DNA from 3 places in the Labrenzia sp. THAF187b genome. Region 2 is predicted to be linked to each of the others. Evidence: riboswitches for the same ligand, from Rfam matches in the RefSeq annotation. Region 2 holds a riboswitch; each other region holds the start of a gene.
What was found. Region 2 has a riboswitch for cobalamin ahead of nrdH (glutaredoxin-like protein NrdH). Riboswitches for the same ligand answer to the same signal wherever they lie in the genome.
Positions count from the first base shown of each region.

Region 1 (9,437 bases), on a different replicon from region 2:
ATTGGCGTAATTCTCCGCACCGCCTTCCACACAGTATCGCCAGAAGCGATGCACTTCCGCTGATGATCGGGTGGAACGAGACGTCAGTTCTTCGTCCCACTTGTCGTCGCCCGGAATGACGATCAGATCGATACCATTCGCGCGGACTTCTTCTTCAAACCTTTCCAGGCCGTAGCGCCAGTACTCCACTCCACCCAGAATTCTCAGAACGATCAGCCGAGAGCCACGGACGGTCTGTTCGGCATAAAGATCGACCGAATAGGGATGCGACAGGGCCATGAGATTGGCGAGCCGCAGGTCTGCACGGGCTGTTCCAAGCCGTGATTGCGCAGCGGCAAAGCTTCCCAGCTCGGTGTCTGCAGCGGATAGGAACAGAATGTCGGCAGGGGACTGGTCGAGGTCGACCGCGTCCCCGCCGTCATCGATCCGGCGCGTCTGGCTGGCGAGAATGTGCATGCTTGGTCTTTATTTCCAGCTTCTATCCAGCGTGTCAGGCAGCAGCCGTCAATTCACCCAGCAGGCTACGAACCGCAGTCAGGTCGAGGCCCTTCAAACCGATCACGACCAGTCTGCCGCTGCTCTCGGCGCCGGCGGCGAACCAGGTTTCGACACGCGGTCCGACAGCTTGAACCATTGCAGGCGCTGCCTTGCCCTCAATTTTTACAGCCCCCTTGATGCGAAGGACGCCTTTTTGCGCCATGGCTTCCAGAACCTTTGCCTCAGCATCTTTCAGGCTGGCGAAAGACGAGACTGCCAGCACGTGACTTTCAAAATCGTCGTGATGGTGATGATGGTCGTCATGGCGATGATCATGATCATCACCATCGTGATCGTGATCGTGATCGTGGTCGTGGTCATCATGATGGTGGTGATGCTCGTGCCGATCAGCCATGTCGTCCTCGGCAGCAGAGCCCCTGCCGAGCAGAACTTCAATCGGAAGCGTGCCTTTTTCGGATGTGACCACGTGAACCGCCGGACGAACATCGGCGGCGATCTTCTCATGCACCTGCTTCAAGGCGTCTTCGGAGACGAGATCTGCCTTGTTCAGAACGACGAGGTCTGCGCAACGCAATTGGTCGTGGAAGAGTTCTTCAACCGGACTGTCATGATCAAGAGCTTCGTCGGCAGCACGTTGCGCGGAAAGTGCATCTTCATCAAGTGCGATCCGGCCTTCGGCGAGTGCTGCAGCATCCAGCACCGTGACAACACCATCTACCGTTACCTTCGGCTTGACGCTCGGCCAGGAGAAGGCCCGAACGAGCGGCTGCGGCAGAGCCAGACCAGAGGTTTCTATAACGATATGCTCCGGCGGATTGTCCCGCGCGAGCAGCATTTCCATGGTTGGCAGGAAATCGTCGGCAACGGTGCAACATATGCAGCCATTGGTAAGCTCAACCACCTCTTCCGCGGCGCAATCGGGATCAGCGCATCCATTCACAAGGGACCCGTCGAAGCCCATGTCCCCAAACTCATTGACGATAAGGGCAATGCGTTTGCCATTGGCATTGGTAAGCAAATTGCGGATCAGCGTGGTCTTGCCTGCTCCGAGAAACCCAGTGACGATCGTTGCCGGAATTTTTGCGCCCGGCTGCAAGGATGAAGTGGTCATAATTTGATATCCGGTTGTGAGGTGGGTTTCAAAAGTATCGGCAGGCCCGCAGCAACGAAGACAACCTGTTGGCACCTATGCGCCATATCCTGGTTCAGTCGTCCCTGCACATCGCGGAACGACCTCGACAGACGGTTCTCCGGCACGATCCCCATACCAACTTCGTTGGAAACGAAGACGCACGGCCCCTGAAGACCCTTCAGAACCGCGCAAAGCCGCGCCGTTTCGGCGGGGATGTCCTTGCCTGCAAACAGCAGGTTCGACAGCCACAGGGTCAGGCAGTCAACAAGGACCACCCGGTCTTGCCTGCATTCGTTTTCAAGCACGTCCGCAAGTTCGAGCTGTTCTTCCACGGTGCGCCAGGACGGTCCGCGTTGATCTTTATGAGCGGCGATCCGGCTGGTCATTTCATCGTCGTGGGCAGCACCAGTCGCGATATAGATTTTTTGCAGACCGGTTTCATGGACAAGCTTCTCCGCGAACCGGCTTTTTCCGGAGCGGGCACCGCCGAGGACCAGCGTTGTCCTCTCGCCGTTTGAATGCGTCATTCCTTCTCCCAGCCGTCCGCCCGACAGCGCCATAGGGTTGACAATGTGACGGCCGGTCTCCTGGCTTGCGGCTCAGCGCGGTCTGTACCCCTTCCCGGCCCCATCAGGACGCCAGTGGTTTTCGTACAGCCACTCACCGCTCACAGTTGCGGGGGCAGCTCCGGATCTGGACTTGAAAAAGACCGCACCGGATTCCCGTTTCATCCGGATCAGGCAAGGCCTTTTCCGGAACCGTCAGTTTCTTCCTAAACGTATCTTGAGGCCGACACAAGCAGCAGAAAGTCGCTGACGACTAACCTTGAAAATCGGCCAGGCAGTCAACACGGACGCCTTCTTGCGCCAAAGTCAGAAAAAGGCACAACGGATTTAGTCTGCCCGGGGTGTTCCAATCGTAGCGAAACGTAGGGTTTTCCAAGCGCGACAGAACGCCTAGCCATCTGAAATATATCGAGTTTTCCACACCGAGATCAAAAAAATGACGGCTTGATGAAAAAAACGCCCTCGGGGGCTTGGCAAACGGATCAAGCCTTTGATATACGCATCTCCATCGACGGGGCGGCAACGCGCTGGCCCCGAGCGTGGTGATCCCCAGTAGCTCAGTTGGTAGAGCAAGCGACTGTTAATCGCTGGGTCGCTGGTTCGAGTCCGGCCTGGGGAGCCATCACCACCTATTCCTAATCCTCCCGAATGCTGCATTTCTGAAGACCGGAACGCTGTTCAGTAACCGGGTTGATCTTATTAACGCGTGATCTTGCAGCAATCTGCACCGCCTCAAAAATCGACAGTCATTTGATGCGAACTCGTCTTTCGCGGCAGTAACGTTCGGTACCATCTTCCTAAACAACATTTCCTGGCTACGTTTAAAACGAAGATCGCTCCTCCAGTGGCTCTGCGTTGTTGAATCGCGCTTCTTGATAAAGCTCAAGGTTGCTCCTATCGTAATTTCTCCTAGGGGAGCATCATGAAGAATCGCAGCTAAGTCCAGCGCCCCTGAACCCGCAAATCTTCAAATGCGTGGTACCTTTTATGAGCGGCGACAACACGCACACCATTGCCACCGTAACCGCAGCACCAGGTTATGCCGAATTTCTTGAAGCCTACTGCGACAAGGAACAGCCCCTGCTGATCAAGGGATTGGCGAAAAACTGGCCCGCGCGGGAAAGGTGGCAATCCGGCCGATTACGAGCAGAACTCCATACGCTGCCAAAGGTCCGCGACAGAGGTGTCTTTTTCGTCAGCCGCTCACCAGTACTGGAACAAGATATCGAGATGCCGGAATTCCTGAAGAAAATCCTCGCATCCGACCGGATAATGCAAGATTCCGTTGCCTGGAGATTCTGGATCAACAGCAGGAACAACCGGACAGAATTCCACTACGATACCAACGCCGAGAATGTCATCACCGTTCAGGTGAAGGGTCGTAAGGAATGGGTACTGGTTTCGCCCGAAACACCGTTACCGTGCTACCCGTTCACCAACTTCTCTCTGCTGAAAGACGAACAGCGACTGCTACGGAACAAGCGTTTCTACAAATTCGACCTGGAAGAAGGTGATCTTCTCTATCTGCCTCCCCATTGGTACCACCGGGTGGTTGCCAAGGAAGACGAAAACATCAACATCAATTGGACCTTCACGAAACGCGAAACCGTGGTCATCTCGAAGGAATTCAAGCGTGACATGGAGCGGTGCGGCCTGCTGCATTCATTCAAGAACAGTGATTCCGCGCTGGTACGGCGCTGTTACGAAACTGCTATCCGCGCCCTTCCGAATGTCGGCGGAATTGGGTGGGGTCTGAAATCGTTCATTTCTTCACCCTACAAGCCAAGCCGCGGAGCGTTGGTCAGCCGCTTCTTCAAGGAATTGCTGCAAATACCAAATACGCTGCTGACACTTCCAAACGTTCGCTCAACGCTGAAAAAGGTCGACAAGACCTAACCGGCAAACGCGCTGCAAATCCCACAAGTTTGGCGCAGTTACCAAACCACCAGAGTATTTGCCGGGCTACGTATTCGAGAATTGCTCTCCCGCAATCCATACGCCCTCAACCTCATAGGCATTGCCAAGCTGTACGAAGTCGGCCGGGTAACCTTCTTCTAAACGACCGAGCGGGCGTCCAAGAACGTCCGCAGGATCACTGGTCGCCATTGCAAGAGCAGCTTCAACCGGAAGCTCGAGTGTACCGGTAAGAAACTTCAAGGACGCCGGCAAATCTATATCGGCGCCGGCAAGCGTGCCGTCTTCGAGGGTCAATGTGCCATCGCGGCGAAAGATTTCCCGACCTCCGAGAAAGAAGGACGTAACATCGGTGCCGGTCTGGGACATGGCGTCGGTAACGATAAAGATCCTGCCCGGGCCGGTCTTTGACTTGAACGCGACCCGCATCGCGACCGGGTCGACGTGGACACCATCAGCAATGATGCCCACGTTGAGCGCGCCCAGATCGAGCGCGGCACCCACAAGGCCGGGTTCGCGGTGTTGCAACGGGCTCATGGCGTTAAAAAGATGGGTGACCATCGAAGCACCCGCTTCAGTCGCAGTCTTGCACTGCCGGTATGTTGCTCCGCTGTGGCCAAGACTGACGTGAATTCCCGCGTCAGCCAATTCCCGCACCTGTTCTGGTGGCACCGTTTCCGGTGCCACCGTCATGATGAGGCTTGGCAATTCCCGCGCCGCGCGCAGGTAGAGTGCCATGTCTTCGCGGCTCAAAGGCCGGATCAGATTCGGGTCATGCGCGCCCTTGCGCCCCGCAAACAGATGTGGCCCTTCGAGATGCAGACCGTGAAACCCCTTCACGCCCCGCGACCATGCGGCGATTCCCAGATCAACGACTTTGCGCGTCACGTCGGGCGTGTCCGTGATCAAAGTCGGTGTCAGGGCTGTTGTCCCGAGGCTGACATGGGCGGCGCAGATACGTTCGATATCGTCGACTGTTTCCGCATCCCCCAGCATCAAGCCACCGCCGCCATTGACCTGCAGATCGATCAATCCCGGTGCGAGAATGCCGTCGCCAAGATCGACAGTCTCTACACCAACGGGCACCTGATCGGCCGAAAGAAGGCCAGCCACCTTGCCATCTTCGACAAGCAGGGCTGCATTCGCATGGATTTTCTCACCATCAAAAACCCGGCTGCAGAGATAGGCGGTTGTGGAGGTCATACGGTCTGGGTGACTTTTTTCAGGTGCTTGGGAACGTCCGGATTGAAACCGCGCTGCCGTGCGAACCATTCGATGAAGGCGTAGAAAGAAACAATCTGCACCAAGGCGTCTGTCAATGGATGCCCGGTTGCCTGGAACGCCAGCTTTTCTGCCCGCTCCACCTTGTCGGTCGTTGCAAAAACACTTCCGCCCTGGTCCACCATGCGATCCGCAGCCTGGGCCAGCCCCTCTTCGGCTGCATCGCGCACACCAAGTGCCAGGATCGGGTATCCGTTTTCGACGATCGAGACGGGACCGTGCATTACCTCGGCGGACGAATAGGCCTCCGCATGGATCTGGCAGGTTTCCTTGAATTTCAGCGCAGCTTCATTTGCGATTGCCAAACCAGGTCCGCGTCCAATGACATAAAGCGAACCCCGCTGCTCGATCGGCTTGGCAAGCGCGCGCCAGTCCTTGTCGATTGCTTTTTCAAAATGCTCCGGCAAGGCAGCCAACGCGTCGAGCAGTTCCTTGTCAGCCCCGATTTCCGCCAATAGCAGCAGGCCCGCCAAGACGGAATTGACGAAGGTCTTGGTCGCGGCGACACTACGCTCAGGACCTGCGCAGATATCGATGGCGGCACTGGAAAGTTTTGCCAGTTCACTTCCCGACGTGTTGGTAAACCCTACCGTGAACGCCCCCTGCTCGGTTGCACTTTCAACCACCGAGAGACTGTCCGGGCTGGCGCCGGATTGGGAAATTGCAATCACAAGAGCCTGCCCCAGCTTGACCTTGCCGCCATAAACCGAGGAAACGGATGGGCCGAGAGAGGCCATCGCAAGACCAAGGTAGATCTCCGAGGCATACTTGAGAAACGTTGCGGCGTGGTCAGAAGAGCCGCGAGCGACGCTTGCCAGAAACACCGGCGCGCCTGCTTTCCTTGCAATGTCGCGGATCAACGGGTGTCCATCGGCCAACAGACGGCGCGCAGCGTCCGGGATTTCTTCGATTTCCCGGCGCATGTGCGTCGGCGTGGCCATGGTACTTGCTTCAATCATCAGGATTAGTCTTCCGAAATCTGAAGTTCGGCGATGAAGTCATATGCATCGCCGCGGTAAACGGAACGGGTGAATTCGACGACATTTCCGGACGCGAGATAGGACACACGTTCTATTTTCAGCCCGGCAGACCCGGCCGGCACACCGAGAATGTCGGCATCGATTGGCTCAAGATTGCGGGCTGAAATGCGCTGAATAGCGCGGACAGGCTGCAAGCCGGCCGCGCGCAGAATGGCATAAAGAGACGTGGTGACCCGCTCCGGATGAGGCAGGACGCTCTCGGAAAGGGAGGCACGCTCGATTGCCATCGGTGTGCCGTCAGCCTTGCGAAGCCTGTCGACACGGGCAACGCGCTGACCGGACGTGAGACCGAGCGTGAACATTTCTTCGGGCGAAGCTGGAAACAGTCCGCGGCGCAGCCACTCGCTGCTGGCGGAAAGACCACGGCGTGCCATATCCTCGGAAAAGGACGTCAGGCTGGAAAGGCGCTGTTCAACCTTGTGCACCTTGGGCGCGACAAAGGATCCGCTGCCACGCTTCTGGACAACGACCTGATCCTCGACAAGACCGGCAACCGCCTTGCGCACCGTCACACGGGACAGATCCGTAATGGAGGCAATCTCGCGTTCAGACGGAAGCGGCTCATTCTCCTTCAGCACGCCGTCGTCAATAGCCTGCTGAATGCGCCGCCGCAGCTGCAGGTATCGGGGACCGCTGGAATTCGCCAACCAGTCACCATTTTCCAGCAAGGAAATGAAGTCAGTCATGAAATGGGGCGCCTTAGGAGATGAAAATAATACCTTTCAGATACCAATTTAAACTCTATCGAAACCGAAAATCAAGTGTTAAAACAATTTCCGAACCTGCATCACCACCGCTGGAGCACCCAACGGAAACGTTCCCGGAGCGTGATCGACTTGAGAGACTTAATTCCGCGATACGAAACTTGGTGTGCCTCCGAGTTCCTGAACCATGAATTTGCCGACGACCGAAGACCGCGATCCGATTTCCATTGGCCTGTCCAAAAAGTCTGATGAAGACGTCCTGTCGCTGCTGCTGCAACGGCAGAAAGATGCGCTGAATGCCACCGAAACGGCCATTCCGGAGATCGCAAAAGCCGCCGAAGCACTTCAGACAGTCACTGTTTCAGGTGGAAAAATTGGTTATGCCGGCGCCGGCAGCGCCGGACTGACAGCCCTCGCAGATTGCCTGGAATTGCCGGGAACGTTCGGCTTTCCCGTTGAGCGCATGCGCATGCTCTATGCCGGGGGTGCTGCAAACCTGCTTCACCTTGCCGGCACATATGAGGACGACGAAGAAGCCGGCTTCGCTGACTTTCAAAAATCAGGCCTTGGAGAAGGAGATATCCTGATTGCAGTTTCTGCAAGTGGATCAACTCCTTATACTCTTGGCACGTTCAGAGGCGCACAGGCGGCAGGCACGAAAACCGTTGCATTGGCAAACAATCCTGACACTCCCCTCCTCCGTCAGGCGGATTTTCCGATCTTCCTGAAAACACCTCCTGAAATCATCGCGGGCTCTACACGTCTCGGTGCGGCAAGTGCCCAAAAAGCTGCTCTCAACATGATCTCTACATTGGTGGCGCTGAGGCTTGGACACGCAGTTCGTGGTCACATGGTCAACCTGGTTGCGGATAATGAAAAACTGCGTCAGCGCGCCTATCGCATTCTTCAGGATCTGACGGGCTGCACGGCAGAAACTGCAGCGGAAAAGCTCCAGCAAGCCCAAGGCAGAGTGAAGGTTGCGGTTCTCATGATTCGAGAAGGCCTCGACGCGGAAAGCGCCGAAATGTCGCTCAACGAGCACAGTGGAAACTTGCGCCCCTTCCTTTGACGCGTGCCAGCGCCTCCAACAGACACCAGGCACGCTTTCGAACATAATCTCGTCCGCAAACAGCGGGCTTAGCCTCCTTACAGCACTATTGAGCTTGGGCGCTGTAGCCGTTGTTTTCGACAGGTGTCAGCCGCCCAATTCCTTTAAAAAATGATGCCAATTTCTTTTTTTGGTTTACTACCAATGCGATTGGTTGCATATTGGTATTATAACTGGACGTTAACAAATATAACCCAGAGGCGTTTGAACAGGCGATGACCACCTGTTTTGATATCGGCGGCTCCTTCATCCGACATGGAGAGCTCCAAGCGGATGGAACCGTTGCGGAAAAAGGCCGGGTAGCGACACCCGGAACCGACTGGCAGGCGTTTGTAGACGCGATTGCCAACTGCTCAGGGCCGGATGGATCTCCCATCTCGATTTCGCTTGCAGGCGCCTTTGATACCCGCAGCGGCATCGCGGATGTGGCCAACATCCCCTGCCTGCATAAACGACCCGTGCAATCGGATCTGGAAACCGCCCTCAAACGTCCTGTCGCCATTACAAATGACGCCAATGCTTTTGCGCTTGCCGAAGCCGTCGACGGCACCGGTCGAGGCAAGCCGGTCGTTTTCGGTATTATTCTCGGGTCTGGTGTCGGTGGCGGGCTTGTCGTCAATGGCACCCTTGTTACCGGTTATGGCGGCATCGCGGGGGAATGGGGTCACGGCCCCATCATGGACCCGACAGCTGGTGGCCAGTTGAAAGGTATTGAGCACTACCCCTGCGGCTGCGGCCAGACCGGATGCATCGACGCGATCTGCTCGGCCCGTGGCATGGAGAAGATCCACCGGTCGCTGCATGGGCTGGATCAGGCAAGCAAGGATATTACTGCCGCCTGGCATGCCGGTGATGCAGCTGCCACACAAACGCTCGACGCCTTCACCACTCTGCTTTCGCGAGCGCTTTCCGCTTTCGTCAACACCCTTGGTCCGGATGTCATACCGGTGAGTGGTGGCCTTTCGAACGATCTTGTTCTTCTCGACGTGATCGATAGAAAGACACGTGACCTTGTTCTTGCAGACTATAGCGAGCCACTCGTCATCAAGGGCGAATTTGCCGCCAATGGCGGCCTGCATGGTGCCGGCATCGTGGCCCGTACGCTCATCAAGGAGGCGGCCCGGTGACCAGGATCCCCCTCGAGGTATGTGTAGACACCCTCGAAGGCGCCTGGACGGCAGCCGAAAACGGCGC
Region 1 covers NZ_CP045344.1:4,603,254-4,612,690, forward strand. The annotation lists gene cobN (cobaltochelatase subunit CobN) at 1-456, opposite strand, end outside; gene cobW (cobalamin biosynthesis protein CobW) at 491-1,609, opposite strand; gene cobU (bifunctional adenosylcobinamide kinase/adenosylcobinamide-phosphate guanylyltransferase) at 1,606-2,157, opposite strand; cobalamin riboswitch at 2,190-2,408, opposite strand; tRNA gene FIV03_RS21220 (tRNA-Asn) at 2,743-2,818, shown strand; gene FIV03_RS21225 (cupin-like domain-containing protein) at 3,184-4,092, shown strand; gene nagA (N-acetylglucosamine-6-phosphate deacetylase) at 4,159-5,313, opposite strand; gene FIV03_RS21235 (SIS domain-containing protein) at 5,310-6,350, opposite strand; gene FIV03_RS21240 (GntR family transcriptional regulator) at 6,356-7,117, opposite strand; gene FIV03_RS21245 (N-acetylmuramic acid 6-phosphate etherase) at 7,323-8,204, shown strand; gene FIV03_RS21250 (ROK family protein) at 8,459-9,370, shown strand; gene FIV03_RS21255 (copper homeostasis protein CutC) at 9,367-9,437, shown strand, end outside.
Region 1: another riboswitch for cobalamin. It lies ahead of cobU (bifunctional adenosylcobinamide kinase/adenosylcobinamide-phosphate guanylyltransferase); the one in region 2 lies ahead of nrdH (glutaredoxin-like protein NrdH).

Region 2 (9,437 bases):
CCCGGAACGGCAATCTTCCTGGTCGTTCTTGCCGCCAACTATTTCGGCGACATCATAAGGGACAGTACCGAAGGACGCGCCGTCCATGGTCCGCGCAACTGGCTTCGCCTGAGGTCCCGGCGCAAGGCGGCTTCCGCGGCGGAGATTGCTTTGAGCGGACAGGCATCGTCGGCGCCGCTGCTTGCCTTCGACAATGTGACAGTCGATGTCACCGATCGGAGATCGCCCTATTTCGGCCGGCGAATCCTTGACGGCGTCAGCCTGAATGTCCGGCGCGGTGAATGTCTCGGCCTGATCGGGGAAAGCGGATCCGGCAAGAGTACGCTGGCATCGCTGGCCCTCGGCCTGACGCGACCTCCCCTCGCCCTCACCTCCGGTGACGTCAGAATGTTCGGCGCGGAGACCGGAAACTGGATCTGGGACGACTGGCGGAAAATTCGCGGCAATCAGGTTGCCCTGATCAACCAGGACCCACTGTCCGCACTTAATCCGGTTTTGCGGATCGGCGAGCAGATCGGCGAGACCATGGCCGTGCACCGGGGCGGCTCGCCGGCGGAGATCTCTGACCGCGTCCGGGAAGTTGTCGGCGAAGTCGGTTTGCCGGAAAGGGTCATCGGGCAGTATCCGCATGAGCTGTCAGGCGGCATGCGCCAGAGGGTCGTCATCGCCATGGCGATCGTCAACCGCCCTGCACTGCTGATCGCGGACGAACCGACGACGGCACTCGACGTCTCTACGCAGATCCGCATTCTCGACCTCCTGGCCAGCCTTCAGGAACAATACGGTCTCGGCCTCATGTTCATCTCTCACGATCTTCGCGTCGTCTCGCGGGTGGCCAGCCGGGTCGTCATCCTGCGCTCCGGAAAGGTCGTGGAGGAAGGTGAAACGTCGCGGCTGTTCACGGCCCCGGAGGACGCCTACACCCGCGAACTGATGGACGCGATCCCGGGCCAGCGCAGGCTTCACAAGCAAATGTTGGAGGCTTGAAGCATGTTGTTGCTTGAAGGCGTCGCCAAATCGTTCAAAAGCCAGCAGGCTGTAACGGATGTGTCATTCGAAGTCTCTGCCGGCGAGATCGTCGGGCTCGTGGGGGTTTCCGGTTCGGGCAAGAGCACGATCGCAAGATGCATTCTCGGGCTTTCCCGGCCGGACCGGGGAACAATCTCCTGGAACGGTCAGCCGCTTGCCGCACGAGAGGTCCGCCGCCTCGCGCGGCGCGAGATCCAGACCGTCTTCCAGGATCCCCGGTCCAGTCTGAACCCGCGTTGGACGGTACGGCGAATCCTTTCCGAACCGCTCGACAACTGGTTCGGCTCAAGCCCCCGTGGGGCGCGGACAGCACGGCTCGAGGCGCTCCTGGCGCAGGTCTCGCTGACGGGCGATCTGCTGGCGCGCTATCCGCACGAACTCAGCACTGGCCAGTGCCAGCGCATCTGTATCGCCCGCGCCCTGGCGCCGGAGCCGAAACTCCTCGTCCTTGATGAGCCGCTTTCGGCGCTCGATGTGTCCGTCCAAGCAAGGGTCCTGCGGATCCTCAGCGACCTGCACGAGCGGACCGGCATCAGCTATCTGCTGATCACCCATGATTTCGCGGTGGTCCGCGACATCTGTCAGCGGGTCATCGTTCTGGACAAGGGGCGGATCGTCCAGAGCGGAACGGTGGAGGACGTCCTGGACCGTGCGAGCGACGCCCGCACCAGATCGCTTCTGGCCGATGTGCTTCCGCTTGCCTTCACAACGCCGCCCACCGACACCGCGATCACAGACGGAGCCGCAAGACATGAGTGATGCACTTTCGGAATTCACCATTGTGCCGGTCGCGGAGATGTCTCTCGGCGAGACACCGCTCGACTGGCCGGACCGTCCGGATACCCTTGCCGGAACACTGGAGATCGCGGGACAGATCGGCGAGCGCTTCCCGTTATTGCACTCCGGTCTTGCCGGGCCGGATGTCCTGGCGGCTGACAACCTCACCGACGCGGACATCGCGCGCGGCATTGCCGACCGCGGGCGCGATGTCGGCAGCGACGAGGACAGGGTCGCATCGGTTCTGTTTCTTCAGACATATGTCTACAGGGTTGCTGCACCCATGCTGGCGGCCTGGGTGCTGCACGGCAGGATCCCGGACGTCACCGCATCCAATCTCGTTCTCCGCTTCAACGGCATCGGACGGCCCCAGGACGTGGCAATGAAAACGCCTCGTGTCTACGCTCTTCCCGGCGACATCACGCGGGACGCTGAGACCGTTACTGTGACGGACCTTACGGATGCCGCCATCAGGGTTCTGCTCGACGGCCATCTCCTGCCCATGACGGAGCGCCTGCGCCAATCACGGAAAATGGGATTGCCGCTCGCCAGGGGTTCCGTCGCCTCGCAGATCGGCATGGCGCTGACCTTCATAGATGCCCAGAGCGCCGTGCCGTGGCAGACGACTGCCCGAATTGCCGTGGAGTTCTTCGAACGAACCGCTGACCTGATTGCAGGACAGGGCAGATCAGGCGACATGCATTACAAGCAGCTTGGTGACCGGGAGGGGGTGACGTTCCGGCGGGGCACCTGCTGCCTCGTCTATCGGGTGCCTGGCAAGGGATACTGCGGCGGGTGCCCGCTCCGCAGCAAGCCGGAACTCCTCGACACCTGGAGCACACGCCTCCTCGCCCGTCCGACAGACAATCTCGTCACGCCGCATGGGCGCTGCGACCTGGAGAGCTAACAGGTTTCGACCGCTCAAAAGCCGTTGACTGACCGGGAAAACCCGCTCGACGGCCATCTGGCCGGAACCCCATCAGAAATCCCAGTCCTCGTCTTCCGTCGCGACCGCCTTGCCGATGACGTAGGACGAACCGGAGCCGGAGAAGAAGTCGTGGTTCTCGTCCGCGTTCGGTGACAGGGACGCCATGATCGCAGGGTTCACCTGGCAGACGCTGTCCGGAAAAAGCGGTTCGTAGCCGAGATTCATGAGCGCCTTGTTGGCGTTGTAGTGCAGGAAGTGCTTCACATCTTCCGTCAGCCCGACGCCGTCGTAGAGGCTTTCGGTGTATCGGCTCTCGATCTCATAGAGATCGAACATCAGCGCGAAGGCGAAGTCCTTGACTTCCTGCCGCTCGGCCTCCGGCAGCCGTTCCAGCATGCGCTGGAACTTGTAGCCGATGTAATAGCCGTGCACGGCTTCGTCGCGGATGATCAGGCGGATAAGATCGGCCGTGTTGGTGAGCTTTGCCCGGCTCGACCAGTGCATGGGCAGATAGAAGCCTGAATAAAACAGGAAGCTCTCCAGGAAGACGCTGGCGATCTTCTTCTTCAGCGGCGAGGAAACCGTGTCGTACTCATCCAGGATCAGGCGGGATTTTGCCTGAAGGAACTCGTTCTCCTCCGACCAGCGAAAGGCCTCGTCGACATCAGCCGTGCGGCAGAGCGTCGAGAAAACGGAAGAATAGCTGCGCGCATGCACCGCCTCCATGAAGGCGATGTTGGTGAGGACCGCTTCCTCGTGCGGTGTCAGCGCATCTACCATCAGTGCAGGTGCGCCGACCGTGTTCTGGATCGTGTCGAGCAGGGTCAGGCCGGTGAAGACCCGGATGGTCAGCTGCTGCTCGTCCTCGTGGAGCGTTGCCCAGCTCTGGATGTCGTTGGAAAGCGGAACCTTTTCCGGCAACCAGAAATTGACCGTCAGGCGGTTCCAGATTTCCAGATCCTTGTCGTCTTGAAGCCGGTTCCAGTTAACCGCCTTGGGCACCTTGTGCGCTTGGCCCGATACGGGGGTGTGAATGGTCATGATCAAGGTTCCCTAAAGTGAGCAGGACACGCAGCCCTGCACTTCCGTGCCCTCAAGGGCCATCTGGCGCAGGCGGATGTAGTAGATGGTCTTGATACCCTTCTTCCAGGCATAGATCTGGGCGCGATTGACGTCCCGCGTCGTCGCGCTGTCGCGGAAGAAAAGCGTCAGGGACAGGCCTTGGTCGACATGCTCGGTCGCGGCCGCGTAAGTATCGATGATCTTCTCGGGACCGATCTCGTAGGCATCCCGGTAATAGTCGAGATTATCGTTGGTCATGTAGGCAGCCGGATAATAGACCCTGCCGATTTTTCCCTCCTTGCGGATCTCGATCTTCGAGACGATGGGGTGGATCGAGGATGTGGCGTTGTTGATGTAGCTGATCGAGCCGGTTGGCGGAACGGCCTGGAGGTTCCGGTTATAAAGCCCGTGCGCCATGACAGCTTCCTTCAGCGCCAGCCAGTCCGCCTGGGTCGGAAGATCGATGCCAGCTTTCTCAAAGAGTTCCTGCACCCGACCGGTTTTCGGTTCCCACTCGCGCTCGGTGTATTTGTCGAAGAAGGAACCGTCGGCGTATCTGCTCTTCTCGAAGCCCTTGAAGCTTCTGCCGCGTTCGCGCGCCAGGGCATTGGAGGCCCGGACGCAGTGATAGGCGACCGCGCAGAAATACATGCTTGTGAAATCGACACCCTCCTCCGAACCGTAGTGGATGCGTTCACGGGCGAGATAACCGTGAAGGTTCATCTGTCCGAGACCGATGGCGTGGCTTTCGTCATTGCCCCGGCGCACAGACGGCACGCTGTCGATGGCGCTCATGTCGGAGACAGCTGTCAGGGCCCGGACGGCGGTTTCCACCGTCGCGCCGAGATCGCCTCCGTCCATCGCCTTTGCGATGTTCAGCGACCCGAGATTGCAGGAAATGTCCGTGCCGAGGTGGCTGTAGGAGAGGTCCTCGTTGAACTCGGATGCCTCGTTGACCTGGAGGATCTCCGAGCAGAGGTTCGACATGTTGATGCGGCCGTCGACCGGATTGGCCCGGTTGGCGGTATCCTCGAACAGGACGTAAGGGTAACCACTCTCGAACTGGATCTCCGCGATCGTCTGGAAGAAACTGCGCGCCCGGATCTTCTTCTTGCGGATGCGTGGGTTGTCGACCATCTCGCGGTATTTTTCCGTGACCGAAACCTGCGAGAACGGCATCTCGTAGACCCGTTCCACATCGTGGGGCGAGAACAGATACATGTCGTCATCTTCCTTCGCGAGTTCGAAGGTGATGTCCGGGATCACGACGCCAAGGGACAGGGTCTTGATGCGGATCTTCTCATCTGCGTTCTCGCGCTTGGTATCAAGGAAGCGCAGGATGTCCGGGTGATGGGCGTTAAGGTAGACAGCGCCCGCGCCCTGGCGTGCGCCAAGCTGGTTGGCGTAGGAGAAACTGTCCTCCAGAAGCTTCATCACCGGAATGACACCGGAAGACTGGTTCTCGATCCCCTTGATGGGCGCGCCCGCCTCGCGAATGTTGGTGAGCAGCAAAGCAACACCGCCACCGCGCTTGGAAAGCTGGAGTGCGGAATTAATGCCGCGTCCGATGGATTCCATGTTGTCTTCAAGACGCAGCAGGAAGCAGGAGATCAACTCGCCGCGCTGTTTCTTGCCCGCGTTGAGGAAGGTCGGCGTTGCCGGCTGGAACCGGCCAGAAATGATCTCGTCCATCAGCCGCATGGCGAGATCCTCGTCGCCGGCAGCCAGGGTCAGCGAAACCATCACCACCCGGTCCTCGAAACGCTCCAGGTAACGTTTTCCGTCGAAGGTCTTCAGCGTGTAGCTGGTGTAATACTTGAAAGCACCGAGAAACGCTGGGAAGCGGAACTTGCGGGCATAGGCAGCTTCGAAGATCGCCTTGACGAAGACCGTGTCGTATTGTTCCAGCACCTCGTTTTCATAGTAGCCCTCGCGCACCAGATAGCCGAGTTTTTCCTCCAGCGAATGGAAGAAAACCGTATTCTGGTTGACGTGCTGGAGGAAATACTGCCGAGCCGCCTGACGGTCGGCGTCGAACTGAATTTTGCCGTCCGTGTCGTATAGGTTCAGCATTGCATTGAGCGCATGATAGTCGAGGTTTGCCGCCGGTGCTGCAGGGCGGTCTAGGACTGTCGTTTCCAAAATTCTGTCATCCCGTGTTGGACGCGGTGGAGGTCGGTTTCGGTTCCGGCAAGCTCGAAACGGTAGAGCAGCGGAACGCCGCATTTCTTCGACACGACATCTCCGGAATAGGCAAAATACGCCCCGAAATTGCGATTGCCGGAGGCAATGACGCCTTTCAGGAAGGATCGGTTGGCGGCATCGTTCAGGAACCGGATCACCTGACCGGGCACAGCGCCCCGCCCCTCTCCATCCGAAAAGGTCGGCAGGATCAGGAGAAAGGGGGCATGGACAACAGGAAGCGTTTCCGACCTGTTCCGCGGGATGCGGAGTGCCGGGTTTCCAAGTTTTTCGATGAACCGATGTGTGTTTCCCGAAGCGCTCGAAAAGTAAACGAGCCGTGTCAAGGACCTAGCTCAGGGCTGCGATCTTGTCCGGACGGAACCCGGCCCAATGATCACCGCTGACTTCAACGACCGGCACCTGCTTGTAGCCGAGCGACTGCACGTGCTCGAAGGCATTCGAGTCTTCACTCAGATCGATGACCACATATTCGACGCCGCGCTGATCGAGGGCGCGATAGGTGGCGTTGCACTGAACGCAGGCAGGCTTGCTGTAAACGGTGACGGTCATGTCTCTTGCACCCCGAAGATGTTTCCAGATTGTGGACGGATGGAGGCACGAGAGAACATGTGGGAGGCACATGCCTTCAAGCGTCGCCCGGACCCGCCGTCCGCTGACGTTTTTCGCTCAAGGCAGGTCTCCTGGCTCACGGGTCGAGGCCATGTCATCCGCCTTCCCGGGGAATCCCAGTGGTTTATGGACAACGGCTCGCCGTTCACAGTTGCGGGGGCAGCGCCGGATTTGCCTTTGGTAGAGCGCACCGGCTTCCCTCTTAGCCGGCAATTCAAAAGAATCGCCAGACCCTGAACACTAGATACAGTATGGGTCGCAAATTTTAAGTCAACATGAAGCGCCAAAAGCTGATAATTTGGGTGGGGAAAATTGGCTTGAGGTCTGAACTTCACTACTCCAGCGTCGTGTCGAGACGCAGACGGCCTGTAGAACTTACACCAATGGAAAGCCTGCCAAGAGATTAGCGCATTGCCTTCAGTCAGACGCCTCTTCCAGGGTGTTTTTCTCAACCTGGGGTACGATTTGTAGAGTTCCATGCCTAACCGAACGCTCAGCGATGACGTGCTCTGCGAAGTGCTGCACTTCGGAGGTTGGCCCTTTGAGAACCCCGATTTCCAGACAGTTGTCGTGATCTAGGTGCACATGCATGCTGGCAACCGTCAGGTCGTGATGATTGTGAAACGTGCTGGTCAGACGCCGCGCCAGATCCCGTGAAGCATGGTCGTAGACATAGCTGAGCACACCAAAGCAAGGCTGACGGGTGTCGGACGTTCGCGCTGCCTGTCCGAGCCCTGCGCGTGCCAGGTCCCGGATTGCTTCAGACCTGTTCTGATATCCCCGCTCCTCAATCAGCTTGTCCAACTCATCCATCAGATCATCGTCCAGAGTGATCGTTACACGCTGCATTGCCATACCTCGAATGAGTATGATGTTTTTCTATAGACATCATACTTTTTGACTCATAGTGTCTGCCGACAGCGGCGACAGCCACGGTCCGCCTGACTCGTCCGGCAGGATATTAGGAGCGATTTCATGACAATGCCAATCTCCGGAACATTGAGCCTCATCGCGTTCTTCCTTTGCCTCGGGATTTCCACGACCGCACTGGCTGCCCCTAAATCCGAGATCGTGCTTGCCATCGGCGGCGAGCCGGATGAAGGCTATGATCCGCTTCTCGGATGGGGCCGCTACGGACATCCTCTATTCCAGTCGACCCTGCTGACGCGCGACGCGCAAATGCGCACCCAGCCCGAGCTTGCGAAGAACTTGTATTTGTCCGAAGACCGGTTGACCTGGACCATAGAGCTTCGTCCGGATGCCAAGTTCTCGGACGGCAGCCCTTTGACGGCAAGAGACGTGGCCTTCACCTTCAACCACGCGAAAACCGCGGGCGGTGAGCTCGATCTCGGTGTCCTAGAGCTGGCAAAAGCAATTGACGACACGACCGTGAAAATCACGCTGTCCCAGCCCTGGATCGCCTTTTCAGGTTTCCTGTTCACGCTCGGTATCGTCCCGGCGGACAGCTACGGGCCGGAATACGCCCGCAAACCTGTCGGTTCGGGCCCTTACCAGATGGTGTCGTGGACCGAAGGCGAGCAGCTCATCGTCAAGAAGAACCCCTACTACTTCGGAAAGCAGTCGCCCTTCGAGCGGATCACGTTCCTGTTTACGAGTGAGGACACCAGTCTTGCCGCCGCCCATGCCGGCCAGGTTGACGTTGTGTCGGTTCCGGCGACTGCGGCCGATGCGCCGCCCGCCGGGTTCAAGCAGATCGCCGTGGACTCCGTCGACAATCGCGGCATGAGCTTTCCAATGCTGCCTGACGAAGGCAAAACTACGCCTGCCGGCAATCCGATCGGCAATGACGTGACGTCCGACCTGGTAATAAGGCAGGCAATCAATCTTGGAGTCGACCGGGAGCAGATCGTGGAAGTCGCCCTTTTGGGTCACGGGACGCCCGCCTACGGTCCAGCTGATGGTTTGCCATGGTCAAACCCCGAAGCGGCCTTAAGCTTCGATCCGCAGGCCGCCCAGGCACTTCTCGACGGTGCAGGCTGGGCGGTCGGCTCCGACGGCATCCGCAGCAAGGATGGAATTCGTGCCAGTTTCCCGCTCATCTTCCCGGCCTCCGACAGCACCCGGCAGGCCATCGTCGTTACGACCGCAGAACAGCTGAAAGCCATCGGCATCGAAGCGGTGCCGCAAGGCAAGAGCTGGGATGACATCGAGCGCCAGATGCACGCCAACCCGGTTCTCTTCGGTTGGGGCAGCCACAGCCCCCAGGAGGTGTACAGCCTATACCAGAGCTCGGTGGGTGGTCGGGGCTATTACAATCCCGGTTTCTTCTCCAACCCGGAGGTCGACGAGCACTTCGCATCGGCGCAGGCATCCGAGAGCCTTGAAGCCTCCTATCCGCATTGGCAGGCCGCCGAATGGGATGGGAAAGCCGGTTATTCAGGCAAGGGCCTGGCCGGCTGGGCTTGGCTCGTCAATCTCGACCACATCTACTATGTCAACGAGTGCATAGACCTCGGCCCGACCCAGATCGAACCTCACGGCCACGGCTGGCCGATCACGTCCCTGATTCAGCACTGGACATGGACCTGCGACTGATCTCATGACGAACAACTGGCCGATCCTCGTGGTAATCCGCATCGTGCGGCTGGCATTGTTGCTGGCCGCCGTTGCGGTCGTAGCATTCGCGCTGGCGAAGATGTCGCCTGTCGATCCGGTCCAGGCTTATCTTGGCCCGGCGATCTCCAAGGTCGGGCCAGAACAACGCGATCTCATCGCGCAGAAATGGGGACTGGATCAGCCCCCCCTCACCCAGTTCGTCAAATGGCTCGGCAACATCGCCCAGGGCGACCTGGGCACCTCCATGACG
Region 2 covers NZ_CP045345.1:228,369-237,805, reverse strand. The annotation lists gene FIV03_RS28955 (dipeptide/oligopeptide/nickel ABC transporter permease/ATP-binding protein) at 1-987, shown strand, start outside; gene FIV03_RS28950 (dipeptide/oligopeptide/nickel ABC transporter ATP-binding protein) at 991-1,788, shown strand; gene FIV03_RS28945 ((2Fe-2S)-binding protein) at 1,781-2,713, shown strand; gene nrdF (class 1b ribonucleoside-diphosphate reductase subunit beta) at 2,786-3,775, opposite strand; gene nrdE (class 1b ribonucleoside-diphosphate reductase subunit alpha) at 3,788-5,938, opposite strand; gene nrdI (class Ib ribonucleoside-diphosphate reductase assembly flavoprotein NrdI) at 5,920-6,324, opposite strand; gene nrdH (glutaredoxin-like protein NrdH) at 6,329-6,550, opposite strand; cobalamin riboswitch at 6,654-6,861, opposite strand; gene nikR (nickel-responsive transcriptional regulator NikR) at 7,028-7,459, opposite strand; gene FIV03_RS28915 (ABC transporter substrate-binding protein) at 7,586-9,166, shown strand; gene FIV03_RS28910 (ABC transporter permease) at 9,171-9,437, shown strand, end outside.

Region 3 (9,437 bases), on a different replicon from region 2:
GATTTCGCGTGATGGACAATTCTGGTTGAGCAGTTCCCCCTGCTGCATCAATTCGGACAAGGGCGCGCCGCTGTTCAGCACGCACTTGGGGGTTATTTCTGCCGTATCGCTCATCCTGTTTTCCAGTTTTTTGTCCGAGATCCAATAAATCTCAAAACTAACCTTTTTGTACGTACTAACAAAAAGTAAGTGATCCGTCTACATGGGCAGCATCCGATGCATTTTCGAACGATCAACCTTCAAGGAGAAACACAATGATCGCAGTCACGGGTGCCAATGGTCAGCTGGGCCGTCTCGTCCTCAAACATCTTGCCGGCCTCACCGTCGAGCCAGTTCGCGCGCTTGTCCGCTCACCGGAAAAAGCCGGCGATCTTGCCACGGACCAGGTTTCGGTGGTGAAGGCAGATTACGATGATAGCGCCACCCTGCCGGCTGCGTTGGAAGGTGTTGAGCGTCTTCTGCTGATCTCCGGATCGGAGGTCGGCAAGCGCGCGCCGCAGCACAAGGCCGTCATCGACGCAGCCAAGGCAGCCGGCGTCCGTTTCATCGTCTACACCAGCCTTCTCAACGTTCCGCAGTCCAGCCTCCAGCTGGGTGTGGAACATGCCGAAACGGAACGGATGCTGCGCGAAAGCGGCATTGCCCATGCCGTGCTGCGCAACGGCTGGTACGTCGAGAATTTCGGCGGCACTGTAGCGGCTGCCCTTGCCCATGGCGCCGTTGCGGGCGCAAGCGGTGATGGCAAGTTTTCCGCCGCTGGACGCGAAGATTACGCAGAAGCCGCAGCCCGCACCGTTGCCGGCAGCGACCTGAGCACGCGAGCACTGGAACTTGGTGGATCACCTGCGTTCAGTCTTGCCGACCTGGCAGCGGAACTCTCCAGCCAGGCCGGCCGTGAGATACCGTTCAACAATCTGCCAGAAGCAACCTATGCCGGCATCCTGGTCCAGGCAGGTCTGCCGGAAGGTTTTGCAAATGTCCTTGCTGATTCCGACAGAGGCGCGTCTCAAGGCGAGCTCTTCACGACTTCCACGGCCCTGGAGGACCTGATCGGTCATCCGACACGCTCGTTGAGTGATTTCATCTCCGAAAGCCTCAAAGCGAACGCCTGACGTCCGCTAATTGCCTGCTCCGGCACGAAGGCGGCCCCTCCGCCTTCGTGCAATCATTTGAATTTGTGGTCGGTTGGTTCAAGGATATTTGTTGGTTCCCCATCGGCGAACCTGTTAGGCAGATGGTCCTGCACTTTCCCGGTACCCGATCATGTCCCTTGCCAACGCATCCGATCCATACGTCCAGGACGGGCCTTACGCCTGGTTCCGGTTGGCGATTTCGATTTTGCTGAGCACCCTTGGTGGTGCAGGCATGTGGGCGGTTGTCATCGTTCTGCCTGCCGTCCAGACGGATTTCGGGATCGATCGTGCCGGAGCGTCCCTGCCCTACACCGCGACGATGTTCGGCTTTGCCGCGGGCAACTACCTGCTTGGCCGCGTCGTCGACCGCTACGGCATTGTCATACCCGTCATCGGCTCTGCACTTTCACTCGGCGCCGGCTTCGTTCTGGCCGCCTTTGCGCCGGATGTCTGGAGCTTCTCTCTGGCGCAGGGCCTGCTGATCGGTCTGGGCACCGCGGCCACATTCGGCCCGCTGATCGCCGATATCTCCCACTGGTTCCTGAAACGGCGCGGTTTTGCCGTCGCCTGCGCCGCCTGCGGAAACTATCTTGCCGGTGTGCTCTGGCCATCGCTGATCCAGTGGAGCCTTGCGACGTCCGACTGGCGCCAGACCTATATCCTCATCGGCGTCATCTGCCTTGTCGCCATGGTGCCGCTGGCGCTTTTGCTGCGCCGGCCTCCTCCGGACACATCCCTGAGCACCGGTGCGGCCACGGCCCGTTTCGGTCGCCAGGACACCGGCCTGCCACCCGCGGTTCTGCAGGCTCTTCTCGTGGTCGCCGGTCTTGCATGCTGCGTCGCCATGTCGATGCCACAGGTTCACATCGTCGCCTATTGCGTCGATCTCGGTTATGGCGTCGCCCCCGGAGCGGACATGATCGCGCTGATGACCGGTGCCGGTGTGATCAGCCGGCTGGCATCCGGATATATCGCCGACAAGATCGGCGGTGTCATGACCCTGCTGATCGGTTCCGTGCTGCAATGCGCAGCGCTGTTCCTGTTCATTCCCTTCAACGGCCTGGCTTCGCTCTATCTCGTGTCCCTCATCTTCGGTCTGTCGCAGGGCGGCATCGTGCCCAGCTATGCCGTGATCGTGCGAGAATACCTGCCGGCCCGCGAAGCTGGACAGCGTGTCGGCCTGGTGATCATGGCAACCATTCTCGGCATGGCCCTCGGGGGCTGGCTGTCCGGCTGGATCTACGACCTCACAGGCTCCTACCAGGCCGCGTTCCTGAACGGTATCGCCTGGAACTTCCTCAACATGGCGGTGATGATCTTCATCTTCATGCGCGGCAAGATGAGGCCGACGGGCGCAGCCGCTTGAAGCTGTGGTTCCGATGAACGGCCAGAGGACGCCAGTTACTTCAGGACGCTGAAGTTGCTGGTGATCAACCAGATCTGCGACAGCAGGACAACGCTGACAAGACCGATGTGATAAGCGGACTTGCGGATCCTCGTCGCGGCCAGCACCAGCACGATCATCACGATCTGACGCACCAGATACGCGGTTCCAAGATCGTTGAAATAATCGATCCCCTTCAGCCGCGAGTCCACGATGTCGAGCACGAACATTAGGGCAAGCAAGCCGTAGATCCAGGTCTGCCTGGCGTGGAAATAATCCTTGTAGCTGGCGTATTCGCCCATCTTGTCCGGATAAAGCACGGCGGTAATAAAAAAGTAGAGTGCGGCAAAGGCGATTACGAACAGATAGCTTTCGAACGTCCAGACCTGAATGCGGCCAAGTGCGAATTCGAACCACCAGAAGTGAACGACGGACAAAAGCATGAACAACGACCACCCAAGGTGCACGCTGTAGATCTCTTCGCGTTGGGGATGCTGAACATACCGCGCGAGGCCATTGAGCAGCCGCGCAACACCCAGCCCGATCACCATGCCGATGATGATCCGGATGTGGGTGAATTCCGCAAGATTGGTGGGAAGTTTGTCCATGTGGGTCCGTTTTGGTCTCGATAGAGCAACACTATACGAATGCTGCCTGATGGAAACCGTCGAGATCCGCCACAACCAACCTTGAGGCTCGCTCTGACCAGCGGCCGTTCAACCAGGCCCGGTTGAACGGCCGGAAGCGGTCCATGCGAGGTTCTAGTGTGCCTGACCCGTGCGGGAGCGCAGGAGGAGCACGAAGAAAATGCCGCCAATCAACCCGGTGACAATGCCGATCGGCATATCCTCGGGGGACAGAAGCGTTCGTGCGATGATATCCGCCCATATCAGGAAGATTGCGCCAAGCATCATCGATGCCGGCAGAACCCGGCTATAATTGCCCCCTACAAGAAAGCGGGCAATATGCGGCACCATCAGCCCGACAAAGCCGATGATGCCTGAAAAGGCGACCATCACACCGGTGATCAGAGCTCCCAGCACAAATACCGTGAGACGGAACCGGGCAACCGGAATGCCGAGTGTCGACGCTGTTTCATCGCCGATGGTCATCGCATTGAGATCGGCAGACCGCAGCAGAAAATACGGCGCCACCAGCAGCAGAATGCCAAGCGGAAACGGTAGTTGAGCCCACTGGGCAAGACCGAGACCACCCAGCATCCAGAAGACAACCGTATGCGTTGCCCTCGGATCGCCCAGGAAAATCAGGATATTGGCGATCGCCATGATGATGAAGGACACGGCCACACCGGCCAGCACCAGCCGGTCGGCACTGGTTGCAGATGCAAACCGTGTCACCCCGAGCACAAGAAAAGTTGCCGCCAACGCACCGGCGAATGCCATCAGCGGAACGGTCATCAATCCCAGAAACAGGCCTGTATGCAGCAGCGCAAGAATGGCGCCAGCCGCTGCACCGGACGAAATGCCGAGCAGATGCGGATCGGCCAGTGGATTGCGCGTGACGGATTGCAGGGCCGCGCCGACAACGGCCAGACCTGCACCGACAAACCCGGCCAACAGCGCCCGCGGAAACCGGATCTCCCAGACGATAGCCTCCCGACCCTTGGTCCAGTCAATCGCGAACAGATCCGGCATCACACCATTGGCCAGGATCTTGAAGACAGTGCCGCCCGGGATCGCCACCGCACCCGCACCGATGGCAGCTACAATGGAAATAGCCAGCACCAGCACGCCGGCCAGAAGCAATACCCCATTCCCCCGCAACCGGCGCAGGCCAGCGCTTTTGTCCGTGAGCACGCTCATGCGGGCCCATCGTTTCTGCCTGCAACGGCAGTTCGAAGCATCTTTTGCAAGGCTCACTCTCCCCAGAACGCTTCGGTGAGCTTTCCGATGGCCTTGAGGTTCCGCGGTCCCGGGGTTGCCTCGACATAGTCCAGCACGACAAACCGGTCGTTCTTGACGGCTGCAATGTTGGCCAGAGCGGGATTGTGTTTCATGAAGTCGCGTTTCTGGTCAGCCGTCACTTCGCCGTAGTTGACGATCACGACCATGTCCGGGTCTTTTTCCACCACGGTTTCCCAGTCGACGGTCGCCCAGCTCTTTTCAAAATCGTCCATCACGTTGACGCCGCCGGCTGCCTCGATAAGCGCTGTTGGCATGGCATATCGTCCGGCGGTGAAGGGCTTGTCTTCGCCGCTGTCGTAGACAAAGACCCGCAGCGGCTCTTCACCAGCAGGCACCGTTGCCGCGATCCGGTCCAGCTCCAGCTTGTAGGCCGCAACAAGATCGTGGGCGGTGTCTTCAACACCGAAGATCTTTCCGAGGTTGAGGAGGTCGTTATAAAGATCGTGCAGAGACGCCTTCGGCTTGTCGCCGATATGAATGCAGGATTCGGTCAGCTCGTAGACCTTGATGCCGAACGGCTCCAGCGTTTCAGGCGTCACTTCACCGCCCACCTTCATGCCGTAGTTCCAGCCGGCGAAGAAGAAATCGGCGTCGGCTCCGATCAGCACTTCCTTGCTCGGATATTTCGACGCGAGTTCCGGAAGTTCGGCAATGCCCTCACGCATCTCCGCGTCCAGCGTCTTCCAGCCTGAAATGCCGGTATAACCAACCATGCGGTCGCGCAGGCCAAGTACCAGCATCATCTCGGTCAGATTGACGTCATTCGAAACGGCTGCTTTTGGCGGCGTGTCGAAGGTCACCGTGCGGTTGCAGCTGTCCACGCTCGTCTGCGCAAATGCCGGAACAGACAGAAAGGCGAGCGCGAGGCCCAGGGCAATTTTTTTCATATTAAGTCTCCAGAAATTCAAAGATGGAAGGTCAGGTAGCGCTCGCGGCTGGCAGACAGTTGCTCCAGTCGGACCTGTACCGAATAGGCTTGCTCAATGTTGCCGGGGGTCAGCACCGTCTCCGGCATTCCCTGGGCAACCAGTCGGCCCTCATGCAACAGCAAGACCTTGTCGCAGACACGGCTTGCCAGGTTGAGGTCGTGCAGGCTGGTGACAATGGTAATGTCCAGATCGGCAATCAGCTCGACGATCTCGAGCTGATGACGAATGTCCAGATGGTTGGTCGGCTCATCCAGCACCAGAAGCTTTGGTTCTTGCGCCAGCGCCCGGGCCACCATCACCCGCTGCCTTTCCCCCCCGGACAATGTGCCGAAGGCTCTTTGTGCATAGGACAGCAGATCCATTTTCACGAGACAGTCATCGACGATCTCGGCGTCCCGCTTGCCTGCGCCGGCAATACCGGTTGCATGGGGACGCCGGCCGAGTGTGACGATCTCGCGCACGGACAAGGCAAAGTCGGTCGGCTGCTCCTGAAGCACGGCGGCGATCGTTTTGGCGGCCTCCCTGGCACTGATGTGCCAGAGATCCGTGCCATCCAGAAGGATTTCGCCCGTTTTCGGTTTCAGGAAGCGATAGAGCAGCCGCAACAGGGTGGATTTGCCGGCACCATTGGCGCCGGCAATTCCAAGAACCTCACCGGCAGGCAGATCGAAGCTGAGCGGATGCAGAATGGTTTTGCCCTGCCCCGTCTTCCAGCTGACCTCGCGAACAAACAGATCGACCCCAGTCATGAGAACGCCGTCCCGTCAGCTTCCGAAACGATCATCGCTGCCGGAAGCCGGCCTTGCGATGCGCTCCAGCGCTTGCCGTGTCTTTCCTCGGTCACCTCGCATCCATTTTCAATCTGGCGATACCGATTGGCGTAGTCGACCAGGTCGTCGATGTCCGTATCGTCCTCAATGTCCCCAAAGAGGTAGATCGCCTTGTCGGTGGCCTTGAATGCCAGCGTGCAAGGTCTCGAACAGCTCTCCATGTCGGCTGTTCCGCTGATTTCGAACTCGTCTCCAACGACAGGCACTGCCTGTGCCATTGCGCTCTTCAGCTTGCAGATCAGCCCATATCCGGGATGGCAAGCCTGCCCATTGTGACGACAGGTCGTGCAGACGAATATCTTGTGCGGATCATTGCTCATGACGCGCCTCCACGGCTTCTGCCAGTGAACCGACAGGAGGCTGCGGAAAAGCAAAGGCATTGCTTTCCTGGTTGCACTTGGCACGGCCGGATCGGGTAGGTTTGGCACATTCATCATGTAATGTTATTACATTACCAACATTCTTGCTGACAACAGATTTTTGCAGCCCATCAGGAACCATCGCGCGCACTGCGCGCGCCGCCAGTGGATCAGCCTCGGTCAGGAGGTTGGCAAGTCTTGAGAATTCAGCAGAAAATTTCCGGTTCATATCGCCCTCCGCGATTTCGCGGGGCAGTCAGGAACCGAATGTGCAACTTTGCCGGCAGGTGCCGATTGGCCATGTCACTCACTCCTCCGGGGCACCCCGCCCGGGTTAAGGTTTAAGGTGAAATGGCAGGTCTCCTGACTTGCGGGTCATTGCTTGCCTGATCCTTCCCGGGGTCTCCCCAGTGGCGCTTTCAGGTTTGCTCACCGCTCACAGTTGCGGGGGCAGTCACGGATTTGCAGCCTTTCGGGCTCGTCGCACCGTGTTCCCTTTTAATCCCGGTCCGGAGTTCGGAGTCGGGAACCATCTCTTCCTAAGTGCGCGAACGCCTGAAAAATGTCAAAGACTTTTGCAGGTCGCCGCTCTTGTCTGAAAGCACGGCAGGATGGCCAGGAGGCGGAAACACCCTGCCGCCTCGGCAGTATTGACCCTTGCCTTCAAGGCTCAAAAATCTTACCTCCGATCCATGAAACAGGATGCCCTTCCCCCGCGCGCCGCAGCGCGCCCCCTCACCCTTGAGACCCACGGCATTACCCGCCAGGACGATTTCGCCTGGCTGAGGGCGGACAACTGGCAGGAGGTCATGAAAGACCCGTCCGTGCTGGATGCCGACATCCGCAGCTATCTGGAAGCGGAGAATGCCTATCACGAAGCGCAGATGGCACCGACGAAGGCTCTGCAGGAGAAGCTTTTCGCGGAAATGCGCGGCCGCATCAAGGAAGACGACAGCTCGGTTCCTGCTCCCGACGGCCCCTTCGCTTACGGCCTCAAGTATGAAACCGGCGGCCAGCAACCGGTTTTCTTTCGCACCCCGCGTGACGGCGGCGCGGAAACGGTTCTTCTCCATGGCGACAAGGAAGCCGAAGGAACGGCATATTTCCGGATCGGCGGCGTTAGCCAGTCGACGGATCACAAGCTCATCGCCTGGGCTTATGACGACAAGGGCTCGGAATATTATTCACTGAGGCTGCGCGACGCCCAGTCTGCCAAGGATTTTGACTACGCCATCGAGGATACGGGCGGCGGCGGCGTCTTCTCGGAAGACAGCCGCTATGTGTTCTACGTTCGCCTCGACGCCAACCACCGGCCCTCGAAACTCTTCCGTCACGAAGTCGGTTCCGACCCTGCGAGCGACGTTCTCGTCTACGAGGAAAAGGATGCCGGCTTCTTCATGGGCGTCGGCAAGACCCAGTCCGGCGACACCATCGTCATCGACATTCATGATCACGAGACATCCGAAGTCTGGATGATCCCGGCCACCGACCCGACCGCCGAACCGGTGCTTGTCGCAGAGCGCGAGACCGGTATCGAGTATTCCATCGACGATCACGGCGACACACTCTACATCCTGACAAACGCAGGCGGCGCCGAGGACTTCAAGATCGTCACTGCGCCGAAAGGCAATCCCGGCCGCGAAAACTGGTCCGATCTTGTGCCTCACAAGGCAGGATGCCTGATCCTGTCGCACTGCGTCTACAAGTCCTTCATGACGCGGCTGGAACGCGAAGACGGCCTGCCGCGCATCGTGATCCGCCGGCTTGCAGACAACATCGAGCACTCCATCGCCTTCGACGAGGAGGCCTATTCACTCGGCCTTGGCGGCGGCTACGAGTTCGACACGAGCACGATCCGCTTCACCTATTCCTCGATGACAACGCCATCGCAGACCTTCGACTACAATGTCGAGACCCGCGAACGTGTTCTGCGCAAGGAACAGGAAGTGCCTTCCGGCCATGATGCGGACGACTATGTCACCCGCCGGTTGATGGCTCCCGCAGCCGACGGCGAGACCGTGCCGGTGTCTGTGCTCTACCGCAAGGACACCAGGCTCGACGGCTCCGCACCTCTGCTGCTTTACGGCTATGGCTCCTACGGCATCACCATTCCCGCAAGCTTCAACACCAACTGCCTGTCGCTGGTCGACCGGGGGTTCGTCTACGCCATCGCCCATATTCGCGGCGGCAAGGACAAGGGCTTCCACTGGTACAAGGATGGGCGGCGCGAGAACAAGAAGAATACCTTCACCGACTTCATAGCCGCAGCAGACCATCTTGTTGCGGAAAACTTCACCTCGCACGATCGCATCGTCGCTCAGGGCGGCTCGGCTGGCGGCATGCTGATGGGTGCGATTGCCAACCTGGCACCGGAAAAATTCGGCGGCATCATTGCCGAAGTTCCGTTTGTCGACGTTCTGTCGACCATGCTGGACGACACGCTGCCGCTCACGCCGCCGGAATGGCCGGAATGGGGCAACCCCATCACGGACAAGGCAGCCTACGATTACATCGCGTCCTACTCGCCCTATGACAACGTTGAGGCAAAGGACTATCCGGCCATCCTTGCGGTAGGCGGATTGACCGATCCGCGCGTAACCTACTGGGAACCGGCCAAATGGGTCGCCAAGCTGCGGGCAACCGGCACTGGCGACAAGCTGCTGATGCTGAAAACCAACATGGAAGCCGGCCATGGCGGCGCTTCCGGCCGTTTCGACCGGCTGAAGGAAGTCGCAGAGACCCAGGCCTTTGCCCTTTTGGTGACCGACAAGGCCTGACACTTCGTCAGACCCGAAGATTATCCGGGCGTGCGGAGCAGTTCGCACGCCCAGGAACCTAAATTACTTTCACACGCTTGTGCGGGTACCACCCGAGCGA
Region 3 covers NZ_CP045344.1:3,825,000-3,834,436, reverse strand. The annotation lists gene FIV03_RS17620 (helix-turn-helix domain-containing protein) at 1-114, opposite strand, end outside; gene FIV03_RS17615 (SDR family oxidoreductase) at 255-1,112, shown strand; gene FIV03_RS17610 (MFS transporter) at 1,264-2,499, shown strand; gene FIV03_RS17605 (hypothetical protein) at 2,535-3,125, opposite strand; gene FIV03_RS17600 (iron ABC transporter permease) at 3,279-4,340, opposite strand; gene FIV03_RS17595 (ABC transporter substrate-binding protein) at 4,394-5,329, opposite strand; gene FIV03_RS17590 (ABC transporter ATP-binding protein) at 5,347-6,120, opposite strand; gene FIV03_RS17585 (DUF1636 family protein) at 6,117-6,521, opposite strand; gene FIV03_RS17580 (hypothetical protein) at 6,511-6,789, opposite strand; cobalamin riboswitch at 6,896-7,109, opposite strand; gene FIV03_RS17575 (S9 family peptidase) at 7,253-9,337, shown strand.
Region 3: another riboswitch for cobalamin. It lies ahead of FIV03_RS17580 (hypothetical protein); the one in region 2 lies ahead of nrdH (glutaredoxin-like protein NrdH).